DNA from 3 places in the Paenibacillus sp. E194 genome. Region 2 is predicted to be linked to each of the others. Evidence: predicted binding sites of a transcription regulator. Region 2 holds the regulator's gene; each other region holds the start of a gene.
What was found. The regulator Rex, encoded in region 2, represses fermentation and respiration genes when NADH is low (regulators of the CRP and FNR family bind a similar motif). The targets are predictions, from matches to a motif close to TTGTGAAATATTTCACAA.
Positions count from the first base shown of each region.

Region 1: a site for Rex is predicted at 6,263-6,280, ahead of AZ66_RS15490 (cytochrome ubiquinol oxidase subunit I). Genes of this name have one in related genera too.
Region 3: a site for Rex is predicted at 4,202-4,219, ahead of AZ66_RS01800 (cytochrome ubiquinol oxidase subunit I). Genes of this name have one in related genera too.

Region 1 covers NZ_JMDX01000103.1:12,219-20,424, forward strand. The annotation lists gene AZ66_RS15475 (efflux RND transporter periplasmic adaptor subunit) at 1-481, opposite strand, end outside; gene AZ66_RS15480 (discoidin domain-containing protein) at 735-4,262, opposite strand; gene pdxR (MocR-like pyridoxine biosynthesis transcription factor PdxR) at 4,453-5,901, opposite strand; gene AZ66_RS15490 (cytochrome ubiquinol oxidase subunit I) at 6,347-7,756, shown strand; partial or broken gene cydB (cytochrome d ubiquinol oxidase subunit II) at 7,740-8,206, shown strand, end outside.
Region 2 covers NZ_JMDX01000097.1:6,753-14,958, forward strand. The annotation lists gene AZ66_RS14915 (acetate kinase) at 1-940, opposite strand, end outside; gene AZ66_RS14920 (3-hydroxyacyl-CoA dehydrogenase family protein) at 937-1,809, opposite strand; gene AZ66_RS14925 (AAA family ATPase) at 1,941-3,461, opposite strand; gene AZ66_RS32695 (hypothetical protein) at 3,433-3,720, opposite strand; gene AZ66_RS32700 (hypothetical protein) at 3,723-3,995, opposite strand; gene AZ66_RS14935 (hypothetical protein) at 4,241-4,759, opposite strand; gene AZ66_RS14940 (amidohydrolase) at 4,775-6,085, opposite strand; gene AZ66_RS14945 (redox-sensing transcriptional repressor Rex) at 6,082-6,729, opposite strand; gene dinG (ATP-dependent DNA helicase DinG) at 6,746-8,206, opposite strand, start outside.
Region 3 covers NZ_JMDX01000006.1:45,603-53,808, forward strand. The annotation lists gene AZ66_RS01775 (MGDG synthase family glycosyltransferase) at 1-211, opposite strand, end outside; gene AZ66_RS01780 (response regulator transcription factor) at 529-1,233, shown strand; gene AZ66_RS01785 (sensor histidine kinase) at 1,243-2,178, shown strand; gene AZ66_RS01790 (ABC transporter ATP-binding protein) at 2,425-3,348, shown strand; gene AZ66_RS01795 (ABC transporter permease) at 3,341-4,030, shown strand; gene AZ66_RS01800 (cytochrome ubiquinol oxidase subunit I) at 4,406-5,809, shown strand; gene cydB (cytochrome d ubiquinol oxidase subunit II) at 5,796-6,812, shown strand; gene cydD (thiol reductant ABC exporter subunit CydD) at 6,812-8,206, shown strand, end outside.

The DNA of each region.
Region 1 (8,206 bases), on a different contig from region 2:
TGATGGATGCGTCTGCTTTACGATTGCTCGCTTGCTGAATACGGAGCTCGGCCTGTTCGATACTGCGCTTCGCCTGATCCAATTCAAGTTCAGACGCCTGTGCATTATGCAGCGTTTTATATTGATCCTGCGCCTGTTCCAAGCCCAGCTGCTCCAAGCGGAGCTGAATGTCGAGATCGTCTGCCTTCACACTTGCCAGAGTCTCGCCTTTGCTGACGGTGTCACCCTTCTTCACGTTTATTCGGCTCAGTTCGCCGCTCAGCTTCGGCATCACCTCGACAGATCGGCTTGCACTCGCTGTCCCAATCATCTCATTGGTCTGATTCAGCGCCCCCTTCTGCACGGCCGCTACCTGCACAGGCGTCTCCTTCTCCTGTGCTCCCTGCATTGGCTGTTCTGCCTCCGGACTTCCGCATCCTGTTGCGGCTCCGAGCATAAGCAGAATGCTCCCCATAATCAGCCAACGTCTTCTCACTGCCATAATTGTCCCACTCCCCTTTTGTCTATCATGTATGAAATAATCCCCCTAGCATTTCAGCGCAGCCTACTTACTAAAGTTCTAGTTATATGGTTTAGACGTAAAATATCAGCTGCTCCCCTTATGATAACACGATAATGAACCACGGGTCATTCCGTAGAGTGGATAAAGATGTGAAGATTGCGTGATGTTGATTTTCCATCTGCACACCAAAAAACCTCGCCTCCACCAAGGAAGCGAGGTTTTACCCTATCTGTTAATTCGGTTCAAGCTGCGACATGAGCGTCTTCATCTCATCAATCGGACGATTGGCATCGTATGGGTATCGGTTCAGCACTTCGAGCAGCAATTTGTACCATTTCCCCTTGTTGCCGATCTTCGCCAGCATATCATCCATGGTAGCGATCAACTGCTTGTATTCAGGAATTTGCCCTGGTGAATATACCTCAAACTCGTAGAAAGAGTTGCCGAAGACGGTTGCCCGCTGGATGCCTTGGAACTTCACGTAGCGTGCTAGCGTTGTATCAAATTCGAGAATGTCCATTTTACCCTTGGACTCGATGATTCCGCCTTCACCGGAAATATTTCTCCAGTTCGTCTTGTCATCAGATACAAGAAGCTGATACTTCTCCGCATAGGCGCCTTCCCATTTAATAATTACCTTATTGATATCCTTGACCTCTCCCAAGTCTACAAGGAACCAAGCATCATCCACATACTTGCTGGCCCAGCGAGTAGACGGATTGCCATCTACAGCCTTATCCGAGGAATAGTAAGGAAACTCTGGTTCCGAAGATTCCGTAGCCTTCTGCAAAGCCAGATTTTCCGTGCTGAGCAGCTCGATTGCTTTGTTGTAGATGACCACATTATCCAAGGTGCCCTTGAAGGCGTTCGTCTCGCTGCCAATGCGAAGCGTCGGCAAGACAAGCGTATTCATCTTTGGATATTGCATTTCCAAACGTTCCACATACTCATCAATATTGACGAATAGTGATACGCCCTTGTCATCGCCCTTCAGCAAGATATGGGTCCACTTGTCTTCTGGAACGACGTAATTGAAAGTACTGTCATAATGCCCTTTGCTGAATCCAAGCTTGCCTGTCTTGCCCTGCTTCAGCTTCAAAGTGCCTACAGGCGATTCCATCAAGACAGCGTCATCTGGATTATCCTTGTCCGGCTTGATCCATATGGACGCGGTCCAACCGAACCCAATCGCATCAACTGGCGTCTCGATGTAGCTCTTGCCGCCTTTGAAATGCGCGCCCTGTTCATATTTTCCTTCCGTTATATCCACATTGACTACCTTGCCATCAAATCCATTGCCCGAGCCATCCTTAAATCCCTTCTCGAACATGTACTGCATAACGAGATTGTCTGGATTGTTTACCGTAATTTTGTGGGAACGATCGGCATTCGGCGCATCACCGATCACCTTTGTACGATTGTTAAATTGCGCAAAGGATTTATCATCGCGCGTTCCCGTCCACAGCTTCTCTGCCACGACCTGTATGCCAGGCAGCAATCGGATATGCGCATCGTCCATTGACAAGCCATTCGCTTCAGATACGTCATTCCACATCGAGAACATACCACCCTTCACGCGCGGATGGCCAAGTGGCAGCGATGTGTTCTCCCACTTGTTCGGCTCCCACTCATCGTACAAGAATTGCGAATTCAAGTAGTTTCCGTATAGGGTAGGCACGATGTACATGTATACATTCTGCGAGTTGATGACATCATAGCCGAGATCTACCGCCTGCTGTGGCGCACCGTATGGCTCATACCAGATGTCCATCGTTGCGTCATTGCTAATCGGCGTCGTTCCGGTATATTGGGTCAAGCCTCCCCACATGTGCGGGTGCTTGCCTTTGCTGTTAATATGCTTCACGAGTGTATCCATGTACCAACGGTAGCGCTCGATATCCGGACCCCAATATTCATCCGTGCCAATATGCACTTCTGGCCCGACGAATGTTGGGTCACTTCCGTCTATATACTCATTGAATAAGTTCTTGATGAATTCCACGGTTTCCGGCTTAGAAATATCCAAATGGGAATCTTCTCCAAGCGCCGGGTTGTAGGTCGTGAATGCGCGAGAATGTCCGGGTGTGTCGATTTCCGGGATGATATTAATGCCATAGTCCATGCCCATGAGCTGCAAATCCTTGAATTCTTGCTTCGTATAATGCCCACTGGTACTTGCAAGTCCAGGATATGTCGTGCTTTCTAAGCGGTAAGCTGCACGTGTGCCATCTGCGAATGGCTCCCCGACGTCATCATTCAAGTGAATTTGGAACATGTTCATCTTGTACCATGACAACAGCTTCACATAATCGCGAAGGAAATCGACCGTGAAGAATTTGCGGGCTACGTCGATCATTAGTCCACGCTTCTCATACTTCGGATAATCTCTTGCTTCACCTCGTGGAATCGTCAAGTCCTTATTCTGCTTAATGATTTGGAGCGCTGTTCTCGTTCCGAAGAAAGCTCCCTTAGCTGAAGAAGAGGTAATGGATACATACTCCCCTACCTTGAATACGTTTCCTTCATCGCCAAGCCATGATAATGACGGATCAATCGACAGATATAAATCCCCAGATTTCGGCGTCCCAGAAACTACCGTAAGCTGGTATCCCGTCAGATCCAATACATCTTCGCTAGTCAGCTCTGCCGCCTTACGGAGCAAGGACTCATCCTTCGGATTGACTACAATTCGCGAAGATTTCTTTAACTTGAAATTGCCCGAATCCCCATACCATTCGCGCAGAGAAGGGATCACTTCCGGCTCGGGATTGCGATCCGATGTCTGTTTATGCAAGCCTGGAACGATTACGGGGATACTTCCTGACAGCAGCTTCCGGTCTGGACTATTCTGATCCTCCACCTGAATCATCAGATTCACCTTGGCGTCTACTAGCGGTGTACGGATGTTGCCTTCACGGTCGATGACAGGAACCCTGTCGCTGCCAAATACACTGACGCTGTAGCCTTCCGGCACTCCTGCAGTGGACCAATCGAGCTTCGTCTGTCCGGCTTGCACCGTGAGCGCTGCCGTCACCTTGTCAATGACAGATTGCAAGTCATTCAATTGATACACCTCAAATTCAAAAAAGGAATAGCCATACAGTACTCCATCGACAGGAGCACGCTTCACACCTTGGAACTTCACATAACGAGCTTCGAGGGAAGGGAAATCAACCGTCTCCACACCGCCCTTACATTGGATGGAACCATCGTTGTCCTTCACATTCGTCCAATTCTGAGCGTCATCCGATACGAGGATCTTGTATGTATCGGCCGGCGTTTGCCAACGGATTACGACACGATCGAATGCTTTTTTCTCTCCGAGATCTACATAGAACCATTGATCATCTTCCTTCGCCGAAGACCATCTTGTATTCCCTTTTCCGTCTACAGCCAGCTCAGGCCCCAAATAATCTACTTCATTACCGGAGGAAAAGGCTGGCTTATGCAGAGCTAGATTCGTTCCGCTAAATGTAGCAGCCGCGAGGAGGCGAGCAGCTTCCTCATTGGAGTCCCCAATTGGATTCGAAATGATATTGCCGTCCTTGTCATACACGACATCTGTAACGCTCGGCGGAGTCCCATCACCTTTATCTGGTTTAGATAGGACTGAGCCTTCATCTTGATGCTCCACCTTTACATTCTCCTGCCCGTTTGTTTGAGCATACGCCTTAGGCTGTACTACTGTAAGCGTCGAGGTCATGACAACCATCAAACTGAGCAGCATCGAAACCGCTTTCAAATACATAGATCTCTTCATTATTTCCCTCCATCTCATCTAGTTATCGGATAGCATAGTCCCTCCTTCTTCCTCCCTCCAATCTCATCTGCGCCCAATTTCGCAAACGCTTTCTTTTTCTTTCCTCTCTATCATATTACAAAGAAATGCAACTAGAAAGGAGGAACTTTCCAATTGCATTTCTTTTTTTGAATTTCTACTCCGGTATGAATCATTTTGCTCGCTGCTGTGATGCATGAATCGCTTGAGCAAATCGCGCTATTCCTAACCCAATTTCATCCTCATGCGGCCTTGCATACGTAAACCGGACATACCCAGGTTCTGAACCGTAGACCGTACCAGGATTATAGAGAACCCCTCGCTTTATGCTTTCCTCTAGCAATTTTGCATCATGAACGGGGGTTCTCACTTTGCACCATAAGTGCAGCCCTCCTTGTGGAAGGGAGTACGCCACCTCCCCCGGAAGTTCGCGCTGCAGCGCATCGATAAGCAAGTTCCGTTTCTTGAGGAGTTCCTGCCGCAGCCGTACCAAATGGCGGTCAAAATAAGTTTCCGACAGCAAACGTGCGGCGATTCGCTGCGGCAGCACACTCATTCCGAAGTCGATTTGCTTTCGTTCAGCAGCAAGCCGCGTGATAACAGACTGCGGGGCAACCATCCATCCGATCCGCAGGCCTGACGCTACAATTTTGGATAATGAGCCAATATAAATGACGGTATTGTTTGTATCAATCGATTTCAACGTTGGCGGTGGATTGCCTGTGAAGGACGTCAGACTGAACGGATCATCCTCCACAATGGGAATGCCTAAGCTGCCGCAAATCTCAAGCAATTGTTCCCGTCTAGAGGGGTCAAGCACACGGCCCGTTGGATTATGGTAATTCGGATTCACGAATATCATCCGTATGTTGTGCTCTCGATACAAGGACAATATCCCTTCCGGACATACCCCCTTCTCGTCTACAGGCAGGCGAAACAAGCGCAAGCCCGCCGAGTGAAACATCGGCAGAGAATAATAGTAAGAAGGATCCTCGATCGCGATCGCATCCCCAGGCTGAAGCAATCGGCGAGTTATTAAATAGAGCGATTGATGAGACCCTGATGTAACGAGAATCGATGATGCTGTCGTTCGAATGCCGCGATATTGATGTAAAGTGGTGGACAGAGCCTCCCGCAGCGGCACATAGCCCTGAGGATCGTCATAGCTCATGTCCTCATGCAGCAGATGCTCGCTCAAAAGCATCCGCATCTCTTCATTTGGCGACAAATCGGGTGACAGTTCTCCGCTGGCAAAGTCTATACAGTTGCTGCCCGAATCCAGTGCGGAACGAATCAATTCGGCGTATACCGGATCAGGCTGGACTAGCTTGCAGCTATCTAAATATTGATGCCAATCTGGCGTTTGTTGAGAGTCTGCCCCCCACTTCGACTTGCTTACTCGAGTACCACTACCGACCATGCTTTCAATAATGCCTGCAGCACGCAGCTCTTCATAAGCTTGAACGATTGTGCTTCGATTTACATGTATTTGCTCGGCAAATTTGCGTTCCGATGGAAGGACGCTTCCCGGAGAAAATTCACCGTTATAAATGCTGCGCTCAATATATGCGGCAATCTGCTGATATAGTGGTTGATTGCTGGAACGATCCGGTTGCCACATGGAAATACACCTCTTGCTTTCTTGGTCTGTGATTTTTATCACATATAAATAAGTATATCATTGCTCTTCGTGATCTCGTACTGACCCTTTTCATCGAAACGTTGTCAACTCTGTGTCAGTCTCTTGAACATGGATGACCCCGCCCTGTTGAAATGGATGGCGACATCCCATCCAGTCTGCTCTAAGATAATGCTGAACGTGAGAACTTCACTTGACTGGCTGCCAGTGCCATATGACAAGAGTATGTACGATGTGTGCAATGATGTGTGCTGCGATGTACGTACAGCCTCGTCAAGCTCATAACTTAACGCTTTTCTTAACGACTGAATCTTAACGAGTGTCACACTCATAGCACCACATAACGTGAAGACATTCACATTATTCGAATCTCACAGACCTTTTTCTTGTTGCACGACGATCACATTTTCATCACAAGGAGGCCTCTATGGATCAGGTCATTCTCGCGCGAATCCAATTCGCATCAACAACATTATTCCACTACATCTTCGTCCCCTTGACGATTGGACTGGCGTTTTTAATCGCCGTATTAGAGACGCTCTATGTCGTCAAGGGCAAGGAGATTTATAAGCAAGCTGCCTTGTTCTGGAGCAAATTATTTCTGATTAACTTCGCAGTTGGCGTCGTCACCGGCATTTTGCAGGAGTTTCAGTTCGGGATGAACTGGTCGAATTATTCCCGCTTCGTCGGTGATGTGTTCGGGCCATCGCTTGCCATCGAAGGTCTGCTCGCCTTCTTTATGGAATCCACCTTCATCGGCTTATGGGTGTTCGGCTGGGAGCGCTTATCGAAGCGCGTTCATCTCGCTTGCATCTGGATCGTCTCGATCGGTACCGTGTTGTCCGCGTTCTGGATCTTGACCGCCAACTCGTTCATGCATGCGCCTGTCGGATATGAATTCAACAATGGACGGGCAGAGATGAGCGACTTCTTCGCACTTATTACGAATCCGCAATTGTGGCTGCAATTTCCGCATACGCTGTTCGCCGCATTCGCAACCGGCGCCTTCTTCATGTCAGGCGTCAGCGCTTGGAAACTGCTGCGTGGACACAATCCGGACATGTTCCGCCGTTCGTTCCGCGTCTCGATTACTGTTGCCTTGATTTCGTCCGTCATCGTTGCCTACATTGGGCATGCACAGGCGCAGCATCTGCTCACTTCTCAGCCGATGAAGATGGCAGCGGCCGAGGCGCTCTGGAATACGAGTGAGGATCCGGCACCGTTCACGTTATTTGCCACAATCGATACGGAAAAGAAAGAGAACTCGTTCAAAATCCAAGTCCCATATATGCTCAGTCTGCTATCGTACAACAAGCTTAGCGGCAGTGTGGAAGGGATGAATCAGATTCAAGCTCGCTATGAACAGAAGTATGGACCAGGAAATTATATTCCATCGGTCAAAATGACGTTCTGGAGCTTCCGCATGATGGTTGCCGCAGGAGGGCTCATGTGCCTTGTCGGCATTTACGGACTGATGTTGTCCCGCAAGAAAAAGCTCGAGCAGCACCCATGGTTCTTGAAGCTGATGGTTGGCATGATCGCCTTTCCGTTCCTCGCCAATTCGGCGGGATGGCTTATGGCCGAGATGGGTCGTCAGCCGTGGGTTGTGTTCGGAGTTATGCGTACAGAGGACGCCATATCGCCTACAGTTACGGCGGAAGAACTTCTCTTCTCGCTCATTGCGTTCACGACCATTTATGCGGTACTCGCCATTATCGACGCTGTTCTCTTCGTCAAGGTAATACGTATAGATGAGCAGATGGAAGAACCGGAGGAAGAAGATATGAAGAATTACGATCCATTTGATAAGGAGGTAAGGCATGCTATCGCTAAATGAGTTATGGTTCATACTCGTCGCCGTGCTGTTCGTCGGCTTCTTCTTCCTCGAAGGATTTGATTTCGGCGTAGGCATGGTCGCCAGGTTCCTCGGGAAGACGGGTCATGAGCGCCGCATCATTATCAACACAATCGGTCCTTATTGGGATGCGAACGAGGTATGGTTAATTACCGCTGGCGGGGCTATGTTTGCCGCCTTTCCGGAATGGTATGCGACGATGTTCAGTGGCTTCTATATCCCATTCGTCGTGCTGCTGCTGGCGCTTATCGCGCGCGGTGTCGCGTTCGAGTTCAGGGGCAAGATGGATTATGGCGCTTGGAGGAAAGCGTGGGATGCCGCGATTTTCATTGGCAGTCTGCTGCCTCCTCTCCTATTCGGTGTCGTATTCGCCAATATCATTCGCGGTGTGCCAATTGACGGCAACAAGGAAATGGTCGGAAGTGTGCTTGA
Region 2 (8,206 bases):
CGATGTACTTGCGCAGGCGATATACATACATTTCGAATGCCAATGTAGCATTTGGTTCGCCCTCAGCCATTGCATCCGTAATTTCACGCATGTCGCTGGACAAGCCAGAGATTGCAAGCAAGCCGCTGTGCTTGTTCAACATGGAGTTGACTTCGTTGACCGTTAAGTCTTCCTTCATCATAGTGAATGGTACGACAGCTGGATCCAAGTCACCACTGCGCGTACCCATCATCAATCCTTCAAGCGGAGTCATACCCATCGAAGTGTCGATCGATTTGCCGCCTTCAACCGCTGTCAAGCTACCGCCATTACCGATATGGCAAGTAATGATCTTTAAGTCTTCGAGCGGGCGTCCAACAACTTCAGCCGCACGTTGGCTTACATAGTTGTGGGAAGTCCCGTGGAAGCCGTAGCGACGAACTTTGTGCTTCTTATAGAGCACCTTCGGAATCGCGTACATGTATGCCTTCTTAGGCATCGTTTGATGGAAAGCAGTATCGAACACAACTGCTTGCGGTACGTCCGGCAAGTTCGTTTCTACTGCCTTAATACCCATCATGTGAGCAGGGTTATGCAGCGGAGCCAGATCGAACAGACGACGGATTTCCGTTTTGACTTCGGAGTCAACCAATACGGAATTGCTGAACGATTCACCGCCGTGCACGACACGGTGTCCAACAGCTTCAATCTCGTTAATCGTCTTAACTACGCCAACCTTAGCATCTGTCAGCTTGTCCAATACTTTACGAATCGCAATCGTATGGTCAAGAATTTCACTTACTTCTGTAATTTCATCCGTGTGATGCGGTTCGTGAATGAGAATGGAGGAATCCATTCCGATACGTTCTACACGGCCTGCTGCCAGTACCGATTCGTCCTTCATATCATACAGCTGATATTTAAGTGAGGAGCTGCCTGCATTGATTACGAGTATTTTCATAGTCTATCCCCATCCTTATCATACTTGAAAAATCCGACGCCCGACTTCACGCCGAGGTGGCCTGCGCGCACCATTTTTTTCAACAATACGGACGGACGATATTTAATATCGCCGAACTCGCGGAACATGCGCTCCAACGCTGCAAGTATGGAATCCAAGCCGAAACGGTCAGCCATTTCAAGCGGCCCGTATTGGAAATTATATCCGATTCTCATCGCGCTGTCGATATCTTCTGCAGAAGCGACGCCTTCTTGCAATTCATGCAATGCCTCATTGATGAGGAGGCAGATCATGCGTGAAGTCACAAAGCCTGGCGACTCATAAACCATGATGCCTTTCTTTTGCACAACTTCTTCAACAAAACGTTTAGTTTCATTGAATGTAGTGTCAGAAGTTTTCAACCCGCGGATAATTTCCACGAGATCGACTTTGGATACCGGATGAATAAAGTGCATGCCAATAACACGCTCAGGATACTTCGTTGAGCTTGCCATTTCTGTCAAGGACAGTGTAGATGTGTTGCTCGCCAAGATAATGCTGCTTGGGCATACGCGATCCAATTCAGCGAAGACCAATTTCTTCGCTTCCAGATCTTCAGATATTGTTTCAATTACCATATCGCATGCACTCAGTTCCGCCAGATGCGTCACTTTATGTATGCGCGAAAGAATTAATTTTTTCTCGGCCTGTGTGATTGCCCATTTTTCAAGCTGCTTGTCCAGGCTCGTTTCAATCATTTCATACGCGTGGTCCAGCTTCTCCGGCGATTGCTCCACCAACAGCACGTCCAAGCCTTTGACAGCAAGCATTTCAGCAATGCCTTGGCCCATTGTACCGCCGCCGATGACGCCGATCTTTTTGAAAAACATGGTTTCTTCCACCTTTCCTGTTGCTATGCTCTGCATAGTGTACCCGAGATGATGGTTTCGTTATCAGTGCATAGGTACCTCACCTTATCTTATCATGAATATGAGAGCAAAAAAGAAAAACCAGCGTGAAATCACGCTGGTAATTGTTTCTTGTCACATAACAGACACCGGAACGTATCTCCGTTCACCAATTCCTCTTCCAACAGACGCTGCAAACATCGCTCAAAAGCATCTTGGTGCTGTTCCAACAATTCACGCGTTCGATAGGTCAAATCTACCATAATCGTCTGCGTTTCTTTTGTCAAGACATCTGGTGAGAGATGTTTCAAACGTACAATGCCGAGATCCGTCAATCCTGCATTCACCATCGTCTCTACAATGTTGAGTGCTTGATCGAAGTCCCCCTGAGAACCCGTACTACGGTTGCCGTAGAACAACTCCTCTGCTACCGATCCGCCCAGCGCAATGATGATTTGGTCCTCAAGAAATGGCTTTGTATACAGGTAGCGATCTCCCTGTGGTTGATGTCGGACATAGCCTAATGCTTGACCGCGAGGGCTTAACGCAACTTGAGATACGCTTCCCGGCCGGACAAGCTCTGCGGCTATCGCATGTCCAAGTTCATGAATCGCCACCCGGCGTCGTTCTTCCTCATTCGTCTCTCGATCACTCTTCTCTCCCATTAACGCCTTATCAATCGCAAGCGAGAGATGCTCCATCGTAATCGCCTCTTGCTCCTGACGCATTGCATAAATAGCCGCCTCATTCAAGACGCTCTCTAATTGAGCGCCTGAGAAGCCAAACGTTTCTTCTGCAATTTGATCCAGACTTACTTCTTTCGCCAGTGGCTTATTTGCAGCATGCAGCTCCAAAATATGCTTGCGTCCCTTCTTATCCGGCATATCTACTTGGATATGACGATCAAAACGGCCTGGGCGCAGCAATGCACTGTCCAGCATCTCTTTACGGTTCGTGGCTGCCATTACTAGAATGCGCGGCGACTCATCTGCATACAATCCGTCCATCTCCGTCAACAGCTGGTTGAGCGTCTGATCATACTCTTTTTGTTGCCCACCTTCACGCTTGCCGCCGATCACATCAATTTCATCAATGAAGATAACTGCATTTTGTTTTTTCTCTTTCTCTGCACGCTGTCTTGCTTCCTTGAACAGCTCTCGTACACGACCCGCTCCGACACCCACATACATTTCAACAAACTCACTGCCTGACACACCAATAAATATCGCATCAGCATAATGGGCAGATGCTTTCGCCATTAACGTTTTCCCCGTCCCTGGTGGGCCAGTTAACAATATCCCTTTCATAGGACGAATCCCGAATTTACGAATGTCATCTGGTCGAACCAGAAAATCAAGAGCTTCAATCAATTCATTCTTGGCTCTATCCTGCCCGCCAATACGATCGAAGCTCATTTCACTAATCTGATTATTGCCTTGCTTCGCACGCCCTGACGAACGCGCCAAGCCAGCTTGTCCTCTGCGATTTACAAAGAGCAGAAGAGCAGTAATCGCGGCAACTGCTGCGATGACCGGCCATATATTAACTCCAAGATAACTGACAAATAATATCGCTGGGATCACAATCCCTAATGCCAATTCCCAACTACGAACGGATTGCCGTTGCTTTTTCATTAGGCCATACCCCCACAGGCGATGCTTGCAAAGGAAGCAATACGGTTTTGCTTCCTTTCTCATCCTTGAGTTGAATATACACATATCGTGAATCCATTTCCGTGTGAATCTGAATACCTGAATTTTGCTGCTGCAGTTCCTTCAACCTAACAGGAATATCGCTGTATTTCTGATGTACCATTGCATCTGCAATGTCGAACATTGCACGTGACCATAACTTATCTATGAGCGGCGTGCTCTCATCATTCAAGTATTCCAATTTTACTTTTTCCCGTTCGAATTCTGTTGTAGCTCGTCTGATACTCGTTCAATTAGGCTGCTAATATTAGTGCCATCCTTGCTCTTCAGCTTCACTTGCAGCGCATCGGGATACCATTGAACATCATACTGCGTAATTTCAGCATGCTGCTTCAATATTCGTTCCACAGGCTGCTTCACGAAATTACGTTCATACAGTGTCCAACCTCCAAATAGTGCAACAGCTGTCGTGACCATAATGAGCAAAGTAGGCATGATTCGTATCTTTTTCGCCATGCTGAAACCTCCTGTTGCAAATATATATATCAATACCCCTAGTAAACTCTTTCTGATATATCAAGAGTATATCACATATGTCACTTCAACTATGGATGTAATGTGTACCATGATTGCCATCGAAATGGAGTTACTCCAACACAAAAAGCGCTGCTGCTTCGCATAGCGTACAATATGTACGTCTTATGCAAAGCAGCAGCGCTGCAAAATTGCCTATTACTCGTTATTAGCTAACATTGAATATGTTATTTATTAGGCAGCGTATAAACATCCCCTATTGAGGAACCATTCGCAAATGAATAGAAATGATAGAAGTAATGGACAACCCCTTGTTCATCTTTGCGTTTGACCAAAGCTTGCCATACGTATTGATCATCCTTATATGCTGGCGTAATGCGAATTACATCCGCATCCGGATATTGGGCTTCTATCTGGGCTTGAATCGTCTCTTTAGAGGTTGATTCAGCCATAGGTGTTACCTTATCAGGTAGTACCCACACGGTCTGCTCCTGACCATGTTCGTCAGTTCCCCGCACCATATATACGACTTGATCCCATACACCCTTCTCCACTTCTGTCACATTTACGAGCTTCACTGCTTCATTCGCCCGCTTTATTATTTCCGTTTCCTTGACCCGTTCGTCCTTATTGATGTATTGCACATACTGATAAGAGGCGAAGAACAATCCGACTAGAAATAAGAGAACGAGTACCGGAATCAACCATTTCCTATGCGATCTCCGGCGTACGCGTCTTCTCTGCATGAATTCTCCTCCTGCCTATCTTGCCAGCAAGCCATCAAAGCATTGCTGCGCCTCGCGAAGGATTCGTTCTTCATCCATCGTCAAGCATTCCCCATTCTTCACGACCTGCTTGCCGTCAACCCATACATGCTTGACATCTTTCGCAGACGCTGAATATACCATGTGAGATACCAAGTCGGTATGTGGTAGGAAATGAGGCTGATCAATATCTACCGCAACGAAGTCAGCCTTCATGCCTACTTCAAGCGCCCCAATATCGTCAAGGCGAATGGTCTGCGCACCATAGATCGTTCCCATGCGCAGTGCCTCTGCAGCAGGAACCGCAGTTGGATCGCCGGACACCCCTTTATGAATCAAGGCCGCTAGGCGAATTTCTTCGAACATATCCAGATTGTTGTTGCTTGCTGCACCGTCTGTACCCAAGGATACAACAACACCCGCACGCAGCATCTCAGGAACACGAGCGACACCGCTCGCAAGCTTCAGGTTGCTTCCTGGATTGTGGGACACCGCAACTTGATATTTCGCAAGCGTCTCAATCTCTTCGTCCGTCAAATGGACAGCATGCGCAACGAAGGAAGGACGCGAGAAGAATCCGAGCTTCTCCAAATGCGCAACCGGACGCAGTCCATAATCCTTCACGTTCTGTTCAACTTCTGCCTTTGTCTCTGACATATGTGTGTGTAATGGCAAATCCAGATCATGAGCAGCCTGTACGAAGCTCTCAATAAAGGCCGGAGGACAAGTATACGGAGCATGCGGCGCCATAATCGTGCGAATGCGGCCGTCTGCCTTTCCGTTCCAATCCTTCGCGAATTGAATCGCCTCGTTCAGCTTCTCGCGCTGTACATCCTCTGGGCATAAGCCAATCGCACCGCGCATAAGCGATGCACGGATACCGGATTGCTCACATACCTTCGCTACTTCGTCCATGTAGTCATACATATCTACGAAGGTTGTTGTACCGCCCTTCAGCATTTCGATCACAGACAGAGCTGTTCCCCAATAGACATCATTAGCCGTGAACTTGCCTTCCATTGGCCACATTTTCTCCTGCAGCCATGTCTGAAGCGCCAAGTCATCACCATACCCTCGTAGCAGCGACATTGCAGCATGCCCATGTGTATTAACAAGGCCGGGAATGAAAAATAGACCTTTGCCGTCGATGATTTCAGCATCAACTGCTGCATATTGCTCCGGCAGCTCCGATCCAATATGAACAATGCGATCGTTCTCTACAACCATGAAACCATGAATGGAGGACTTCTTCGCACTTGAAGATAAATCGGCGAACATGCCATTTTTAATAATGATTCGGTGTGTCATTCGGCGGGTACTTCCTTTCCATTATCAGATAAATAATAGGCCAAACTGAACAAATCCGTTGTAAAATCGGCAGTATGCACACGGATATTCGAAGGAACCCTCAAAATGACAGGCGCAAAGTTCAAGATCGCTTCTACTCCCGCCTCTACAAATTGATCAGCTACATACTGAGCCTCTGTAGCAGGAACCGTGATAATCCCGATGCGGATTTGCTTCTCGCGTACCGTCGTAATTAAGTCAGACATAGGCTGAACTTTCAGGTTATTTATCTCGGTATTGATTTTGGATTCCTGTGCATCGAACACTGCAACAATCTTCATATTATCTTTCAAGTATACGGTGTAATTACAGAGTGCGTGACCTAATTTACCTGCACCGACCAATCCAACATGGATAACTTGATCCAGTTTCAAAATATGTCTGATTTGTTGAATCAAATACGATACATCATACCCAATGCCCTTGCGGCCAAAGTCGCCGAAATACGCTAGATCCTTCCGAATTTGCGCAGGATTCAAGTTCAGCTTCTGTCCCAAATCTTGAGAAGAAACTGTGAGTACTTCTCGCTGCTTTAATTCCAATAGATGACGTAAATACACGGGTAATCGCCGAACGACAGCTTCTGATATCTTTAGTGCTTTCATTCTGAACAAGCCCCTCTCATCGCTCTCCAATGCCTCTTTGATTATGGTCTAGCCACGTATCAATACGTGGTACAAGTTGTTCTGTTGCCATATGCTCCATTTTTGGGCCAGGCAGCGAGTAAAGAAAATGTTTGCCGTAGCTTGTCTCTATTACACGAGTGTCATAAATGATGACAATTCCCTTATCCTGCGTCGTACGCACAAGGCGGCCGAATCCTTGCTTGAAGCGAATTACAGCCTGTGGTACGGAATATTTGCGGAATGGATTCTGATTCATCCGCTTCAGCCGATCGCACTTCGCTTCCACGAGTGGATGATTCGGTGGCTGGAATGGCAGTCGTACAATCGCAAGACATGTCAACGCATCTCCTGGAATATCAACGCCTTCCCAGAAGCTGCTCGTTCCTAGCAGGACTGAATTCGGCTGATCTCGGAATCGGCGTGTCAGCTTGCTTCGGTTGCCGCTGTCAATCCCTTGTCCAAGCACTTGAATGCCATGCAGGCTAAGCGCCTCCTTCAGCGGTTCATACACATCCCGCAGCATGCGGTATGACGTGAATAAGACAAGCATACGTCCTTCTGTTACCTTGGCTACATCAGCCAAGGACTGCATCAGCGTCGAGTTAAACTTGGCATCTGATGCTCCCTTCACACTAGGGAAGTCACGCGGGATGACAACAAGTGCTTGCTCCCGGTAGTTGAACGGCGACGGGAGTATGACCGTATTTAGACGACCATCCCGCTGCGCATCCTTCAAGCCAAGCTGTTCAGCTACGAATTGGAATGATTTATCAACGGACAATGTAGCAGAAGTTAAGATTACGCTCTTCTTCGGCTCGAAGAAGTATCGCTTCAGCGCTTCGCTTACATCGACAGGGACCGCATACATTTGCATTGATTTATGCTTGTATTGGAGATTGCCCTCCATCCAGTACACGGTATCCGCATCCTTGCCTTGCATAAATTCACGGAATTCATCGCGAAGCTGCCCTATGTCCTTGAATAAACCTGTCACATCAGCCGTAACGCCCTGCACTTCATCATCATCATAATCCTTCCATTCATTGACGAGCTTCTCCCCCGAACGAACAATATCACTTAAACGCGTGTGAATATCGCCTTCGAGCTCCGATACGGAGCTCCATCCATCAGGACGATTGCCAGATGGCAGCCGGAGAACAGCTTGCCCGCCTTCCGCCTGCCCCGCTTCATTCATGGAAGGAAGCATTTGATAGAGCAGCTCATGCAGCCGATCCCATTGATCCTTAACATCAACAAGCTGTGTTAACAGCTTCTCGATCCCTTCAGCCCATACGAGCGCTTTTTCATTGCCTGACAAGCGAAGACGCTGCTGCAACAATACAAGCGCACCATTTTTGCTGTCTTTGAACAATTGGGTCAGCGGATGAATGAGTGAAAAATATTGCAAGTGAATGCCTAAATGTTTGCCTGCCGTTTCTTCGAAGTGATGTGCTTC
Region 3 (8,206 bases), on a different contig from region 2:
GTACGAAGCAATACGTGCCGACACTGTGCAAGTGAGGAGATACCTGCTCCATATAATCAACAACGTGTACATCTGCTTCTGTGCCGTACCAACGTTCAGCCGTTTCTTTAATTGCTTGTGCAGTCTGCATATGGCCGTGGCCAATCGAGCCTGATAGTACAAGCACCTTCGCCCTGCCCGGTGTGGACGGTGCTTCCATCCGTTCGAACATGTTCATAACACTCCTTCGCCGTAGTTGAGTCTTCGTCTATTTATTCGATTGCGCATAGCTGCCAATCGTTTCCTTGTTATCTGGTACTAATATCGTATCCTAACTCCTCATTCATGAAAATGGCCCTCAGTTCGGTTATATCCTAGACCTGAGTCGGGCATGCTGTCCGGACTCTTTTCCAGTTCCATCCGCTATTGGTCCTATTTATGAGGATTTTTGGCTTTTTTTATTACTTACCTTTTCCAATAGGATTTGACCCAAAATTAAGTAATTGTTCTATAATGAACGAGAAGGTCTGAGAAAGGTGTGAGTCTGGCATGCAGCATAAGCTGTTGATCGTAGAAGATGACGCTTCTATTGTAGAAATGGTATCGGATTATTTGAGTAGGGAAGGATTTTATGTAGTGACCGCAACCAATGGTGAAGAAGGCATGGCCAAGTTCACCTCTGACACATACGATATGATGATTGTCGATCTGATGATGCCGAAGCTAGATGGATTTGAGATGATTAAGCTTGTTCGAGAGCGGAGCGCAATTCCAATTCTCATTATGTCCGCGAAGGACAGCGATGTAGACAAGGCACTCGGACTTGGCTTCGGCGCAGATGATTATATCGCGAAGCCCTTCTCGATGCTAGAAATCTCTGCGAGAATCAAGGCGGCAATTAGACGCGCTACGAAGTACGTTCAGATCGATGCGGTGAAGCCAATGCCCGAACAGAACGTCATTCAGGCAGGCCAACTGCTAATCGATCTTGATAATTATCTTGTACAGAAGCAAGAAGAAACTATGAAACTCACTTCCAAAGAATTCGATATTTTAAAGTTATTCGTAACCAACCCGAATCGTGTGTTCACAAAAGCACAAATATATGGATTTGTATGGAACGATGAATACTATGGCGATGAAAATGTCATTAACGTTCACATTCGCCGGCTGCGGGAGAAGATTGAAGACGATCCGTCGAATCCTACCTATATTAAGACCTTGTGGGGGATTGGCTACAAGTGGGAAGGTTGAGCAATGATGATAACGGGCCTTTTATCTATATGTATGGTAATCCTGTTGATCGTAGTCTACACGCAGCGTGTGAATCATTCAAGACGCAATCAGCAATTAACAGAAATTCAAAAAAAGCTGGAACAAATTCATCGAACGCAATCTGCGGAGAAGCTCCTGCTGTTCACGGATGATAAGCAGATTATTGGGGTCATTGAGCAAATAAATGAATTACTGGTCGATCATGAGAAGGCACTGGCGAATTATGCGAAGACGGAGATCGCGATGAGGAAGATGATATCGAACATCTCTCATGATTTGAAGACCCCGCTTACCGTTGTACTTGGTTACTTGGAGACGTTGAATCTGAGCAATGAACGCATCAGTGACGAAGAACGGAATCGCCTGCTCACACGGGTGCATGGCAAGACGGTAGAAGTGATCGAGCTTATACATACCTTTTTTGATTTAGCGAAGCTAGAATCTGGGGACAAGCATGTCGAGCTGACTCGAGTCGATATGAGCGAGCTATGCCGCAAAAATATTCTCCAATTTTATGAGCGGCTTACAAAGAGGGGGTTCGAGGTTGATATTCAGATTCCGGAAGCCTCTCTCTATGCGAGAGGGAATGAAGACGCACTGGATCGCATGCTGAACAATCTCATCTCCAATGCTATAGAGTATGGGGCTGATGGCCGTGTGCTGGGCATAGCTCTGCGCAGTGATGATACGCATCTGTTCGTTGATGTATGGGATCGTGGCAAGGGGATTCCGGAACAGCACCAAGACCGTGTTTTTGAGCGCATGTATACACTGGAGGATTCCCGCAACAAAAATTACGAAGGCAGCGGACTGGGGTTAACGATCACGAAGCGGCTCGCTGAATCAATGGGCGGATCAATAGAACTTCATAGTAAACCTTTTAAGAAAACGATTTTTACAATTAAGCTCCTGCGAATGTCTTGAGGTATTCTACGAGAAACCGGCCGGTGCTGGCTGCGAATGAATAGATAGTTCAGGTCTATTGGCATTGAAGGAAGGGTCACAAGGTTCGAAGAGATTTGCTGTGCTGTAACCAGTATGGCACTCTGCGGACCTTATTTGTATGTCAAGACGGAAAGAACGTAAGGAATTCGTAAGGATTAGGTAAGAAATAAGAAATAGCTAATCGATACAATGAGGACATCAGAAGAGATGAGAGGGGTAAATGAAATGACCTTCCTTGTACGGACGCATCGTTTGACGAAGAATTATCAAGGCAAAGATGTCGTATCGAATGTGAGCATGAATATTAAGAAAGGCGAGATATACGGATTCCTTGGCCCCAATGGGGCGGGGAAGACAACGATTATGAAAATGATGACGAATCTCTTGCAGCCAACGAGCGGTGAGATTGAGATGTTCGGCGAGAAGATGACACCCACATCCTATTCCTTGCTATCTCGCATGGGGACAATTATTGAGCAGCCAATCTTCTATGATCGTCTTACTGCGCAGGAGAATCTGGAGCTTCATTGCGAATACATGGGCTACCATAATAAGAAGGCGATTGAGGATGCACTGGAACTGGTAGGGCTGAACGGCATTGAACGCAAGCAGGTGAAGGACTTCTCCCTTGGGATGAAGCAGCGTCTAGGCATCGCGAGGGCCATATCGATCAAGCCAGAGCTGCTGCTCCTGGATGAGCCGATTAATGGTCTTGACCCAATTGGGATTAGGGAGATACGTGACCTGTTCAAGAAGCTGTCACGCGAGTTCGGCATTACGCTCTTGATCTCCAGCCACATCTTAGGGGAAATGGAGCTGGTTGCAGATACGATCGGTGTCATTAACCATGGGGTGCTGTTGGAGGAAGTGCCAATGGAGCGGGTTCGGGCGCAGCAGTCCGAATTCATTGAGGTCATCACTGATAATGCGAGCAAGGCAGCCTATGTACTTGAAGAAGTCATGCATATTTCGAATTTCCGCATTACGGACAACCGGATCATCCGCATCTATCAATCGGGGGTGTCCCAGCAAGATATTACGAAGGCATTTGTTATGAACGATGTCATGGTAGAGTCTGTCCATAAGAAGCATCATTCCTTGGAGGATTACTTTATGAAGCTGTTGAATGGAGGGGATGCTCGTGAATAAGCTCATTCGACTGGAACTGAAGAAATTCCGGTTTGCTACCTATATACGTACGGCCATGTATGTCACGATTGGGATTTTCCTCTTTATTTTGCTTGGAATCTATGGAGATACACGCGATATCGCGTTCCATAATATATCCGAAGTATTCAGTATCATCGATACGTTTGTGAAGGTTGCCTTCATTATTACGGCCTCGGTATTGCTAAGCCGAATGGTTATTGATGAGTTCAAGAGCAAGTCTATAACGGTCATGTTCATGTACCCGATTCCACGGAAAAAGCTCATGACAGCTAAGCTGATCATTGTGGTCTTGTACACCTTTATAGCCATTATTCTATCAAATATTGTACTTATCAGTGGATTCCTCTTATACAATTCTTATGCGCACACTGTACCTGGCACGGCGACAATAAGTATGGTTACGCATCAAGTGGCAACTAGTGTTATCAACTCCTTAGCAGCAAGCTGCTTAAGTCTGATTCCATTATGGTTCGGCATGCGCAAATATTCAGCGGCGGCGACCATTACGAGCTCCATTCTAATTGCAGCCTTTCTAGGCTCGTCGACTGGCGGATTTACCTTGTGGTCCATTATCGCAGTGCCATTTGCTTTTGCTGCGCTTGGTGTAGTGATTGGTTACTTGACGATTCGCAAGATTGATACGATCGACCTGTATAAATAAAAATAGATGCAGCGAAATACCTTGTTGTGACAGAGATGTGGCATGCCCAAATTGGTGACAAATTTCAGAAGAGTTCTGGAAAAAAGGTGCAGCACATTGCGGGCTGTTTGTAAAGAGGAAAGAAGGCACAATGTCTTTTTTCTTCTTTTTTTCACTTTTTTTCGACTATATTTGTGAAATTTGACACAAAGTTCTTATTTTGATCAAGTAATTGCTTTATAATTGTGATAAATATCACATTGCAGCGTTTCTGTATCTGACAGAATACAACTGGAACATGTAATCAACGTCATTGATCCCGTGTTCGACGCAGGCATTACAGCCTATTCAGCATAGGAATTGAGAGTATAAATAGAAAGGTGGAAGGACAACGATATGTGGGATACGATCTTATTATCGCGCATTCAGTTTGCATCGACGACGATTTTTCACTTCTTCTTCGTACCGGTATCGATTGGTCTAGCATTGCTCATCGCAATGATGGAGACGATGTATGTCGTCAAGGGAAATGAAGAGTACAAGAAGATGACGAAGTTCTGGGGGAAGCTGTTCCTCATTAACTTCGGTGTCGGTGTTGTCACAGGTATTATTCAGGAATTCCAGTTCGGAATGAACTGGTCGAACTATTCTCGCTTTGTCGGGGACGTGTTCGGTGCGCCGCTTGCGATTGAAGCATTGCTGGCATTCTTTATGGAATCAACGTTTATCGGATTATGGATATTTGGATGGGATCGCTTATCGAAGAAGGTGCACTGCCTGTGCATTTGGCTTGTAGCCATCGGTACAACGTTGTCCGCCTTGTGGATTTTGGCGGCGAACTCCTTCATGCAGCGTCCGGTCGGATTCGAGATTAACAATGGCCGTGCGGAAATGAACGATTTCTTCGCGCTGCTGACGAATGGTCAGCTGCTTGTTGAATTCCCACATACGGTTTTCGGGGCATTTGCAACAGGGGCGTTCCTGATTACTGGGGTGAGTGCTTATAAACTGCTGAAGAAGCAGGACGTTTCTTTCTTCCAAAAATCGTTCAAGATTGGTGTTATCGTGGCTACGGTCTCTTCCATTCTGGTTGCGGTCTTCGGTCACCAGCAGGCACAATATTTAATGCATACCCAACCAATGAAGATGGCGGCAAGTGAAGGCTTGTGGGAAACAAGTGGCGATCCTGCGCCGTGGACGGTATTTGCAGCAATCAATACGGACAAGCAAGAGAACAGCATGGAATTCAAAGTTCCATACTTGCTTAGTTTCCTATCTTATAGTAAGTTCTCCGGAGAAGTCCGCGGGATGAAGGAATTGCAAGCGGAATATGAACAGCTGTATGGCCCTGGCGATTACATTCCGCCGGTGAAGACAACATTCTGGAGCTTCCGCATCATGGTTCTTGCCGGAACATTGATGATTCTGCTTGGCATGTATGGCTGGTTCTTGGCAGCACGCAAGAAGCTGGGCAATCCGAATAAGTGGTTCATGCGCTTCATGCTCTATGCAATCTCATTGCCGTTCATTGCGAACACAGCAGGCTGGATTATGACGGAAATTGGCCGTCAGCCATGGACGGTATTCGGTCTCATGCGGACAGAAGACAGTATTTCGCCGAGTGTGTCGGGCGGTCAAGTGCTATTCTCGCTTATCGCATTCTCGACAATTTACACCGTACTTGCTATCGTGCTTGTGTATTTGTTCGTTCGTGTCATCAAAAAGGGTCCGAATGAAGTAATGAAGGCAGAACATTCGAATGACCCGTTTGATCAGGAGGGACAACATGTTATCTCTTAATGAATTGTGGTTTCTACTAGTTGGAGTGTTATTTGTCGGATTCTTCTTCTTGGAAGGCTTCGACTTCGGTGTCGGCATGTCGACGAAGTTCTTGGCCCGTACAGATGGGGAGAAACGCGTATTAATCAACTCGATCGGTCCGTTCTGGGATGCCAATGAAGTATGGTTGCTTACGGCCGGCGGGGCGATGTTCGCTGCGTTCCCGAACTGGTATGCTACGCTTTTTAGCGGATATTACACGCCGTTTGTCGTTTTGCTGCTTGCATTGATTGGACGCGGTGTCGCATTCGAATTCCGCGGCAAGAAAGAGACAGAACGCTGGAAGAAGTCTTGGGATTGGGCGATTTTCTTAGGAAGTCTGCTTCCTCCATTTCTGTGCGGGGTTGTATTCGCAGGGCTGATTCAAGGCTTGCCAATTGACGGCCAGATGGAAATGAAGGCTGGACTGTTCGATATGGTGAATGTGTATACATTGCTTGGCGGGGTAACCGTTACGGTACTGTGCCTCGTGCATGGCTTGATGTTCACAACACTGCGCACAATTGGCTCCTTGCAGGAGCGCGCACGTAAGCAAGCGAAGATGCTGCTAGTGCCTTTGGCGGTATTGTTTGTTGCTTTCGGTGCTATGACGTACTTCAAGACGGATGTATTTGAGGTTCGCGGTGGGATCTTAACAGCTGTTGCTGTAGTTGGGGTTATTGTTTATGTGCTCGCTGGCTACTTCATGGCGAAGAAGCGCGATGGCTGGGCATTTGGCATGACGGGCGGAGTTATCATTCTATCGATCGCCTCTGTCTTTATCGGATTATTCCCGCGTGTTATGATTAGCTCGATTGATAAGGCATTCGACTTAACGATTCATAACGCCGCTTCTGGGCAATACTCATTGAAAGTTATGACGATTGTAGCTCTAACCTTGCTGCCATTCGTTCTAGGATATCAAATTTGGAGTTATTTCGTCTTCCATAAACGGCTTCACGAGAAGGAGCATTTAGAATACTAATGGATAAAAATTTGCTCAAGTATGATGGAGCAAGGCCGACGATGTTCATCATTGCCGTCCTTACTCTTGTGCAAACACTATCCATCATAGGTCTGGCAATCAAGCTGGCGGAGGTTATCTCCGCCCTGTTTGCCGGCGCGCCGTTGCAGGAACAAGCCGCAAATATGGGTCTGTTCCTGCTTGCGTTTACCGTCCGTCAAGTGACGACCTTGCTTATGCAGAAGGTAGCCTACAACTTCGCCGAGAAGACAGGGGTAAACTTGCGGCGTCAGTTGATGGATAAGTTGTTCCAGTATGGGCCTCGCTTCGCCAAGTCAGAAGGTACGGGCAATCTCGTTACTCTTGTGCTTGAAGGGGTCTCCCAGTTCCGTACGTACGTGGAACTGATTCTTCCTCGGATGATGGGTACGGGCATTACGCCAATTCTCATCCTACTCTATGTACTCACGCTAGATATGGCGTCCGGTATTATTTTGATTGTGACGCTGCCGATTTTGATTGTATTTCTGATACTAGTTGGGCTTGCTGCGCGTAAGCAGATGGATCGACAATGGGAGTCGTACCGCATTTTATCGAACCACTTTGTCGATGCGCTTCGGGGCTTGGAGACGCTTCGTTTTCTGGGGCAGAGCCGCAAGCACAGTGATACGATTGGGCAAGTGAGTGACAAGTACCGCTCTGCGACAATGCGTACGCTTCGTGTAGCTTTTCTCTCCTCCTTCGCCCTTGACTTCTTTACGATGTTATCCGTGGCCTCTGTAGCGGTTGGCCTGGGTCTTCGTCTTATTAATGGAGAAATGACATTAGTGACGGGGCTTACGGTGCTGATTCTAGCCCCTGAGTATTTCCTGCCTGTTCGCATGGTTGGTGCGGATTATCACGCGACATTGAACGGGAAAGAAGCTGGAAAAGCAATTGATGCGATCATTAAACATGAAACTGAAGTAGGGGGAAGTGTCTCACAGCTTCCGTCCTCTCTTGCTTGGACGCAGGACAGCACAATCGCCTTGTCCGGCATAGGTGTGAAGCATGAAGCGGATGGACCGTCTTCACTGAAGGATGTAACGTGTGAGGTGACGGGTCTTCTGAAAGTCGGCATTGTCGGCGAGAGCGGGGCAGGCAAGTCTACGCTCATTGATGTGCTTGGTGGTTTCCTTCGTCCGACATCAGGACAGGTCACCTTGAACGGCATGGACGTGTCATCGCTTGATGAGGAAGCTTGGCGTCAGCTGACGACTTATATTCCACAGCATCCGTATCTTTTCAACGTGTCGCTTGCGGACAATATCCGATTCTATGCGCCTGAAGCTTCTGATGAAGAAGTGGATCGCGCCCTTGCAGCAGCTGGCTTGTCTACATTGACTGCTGAGCTGCCAAATGGTCGGGATGAGCTT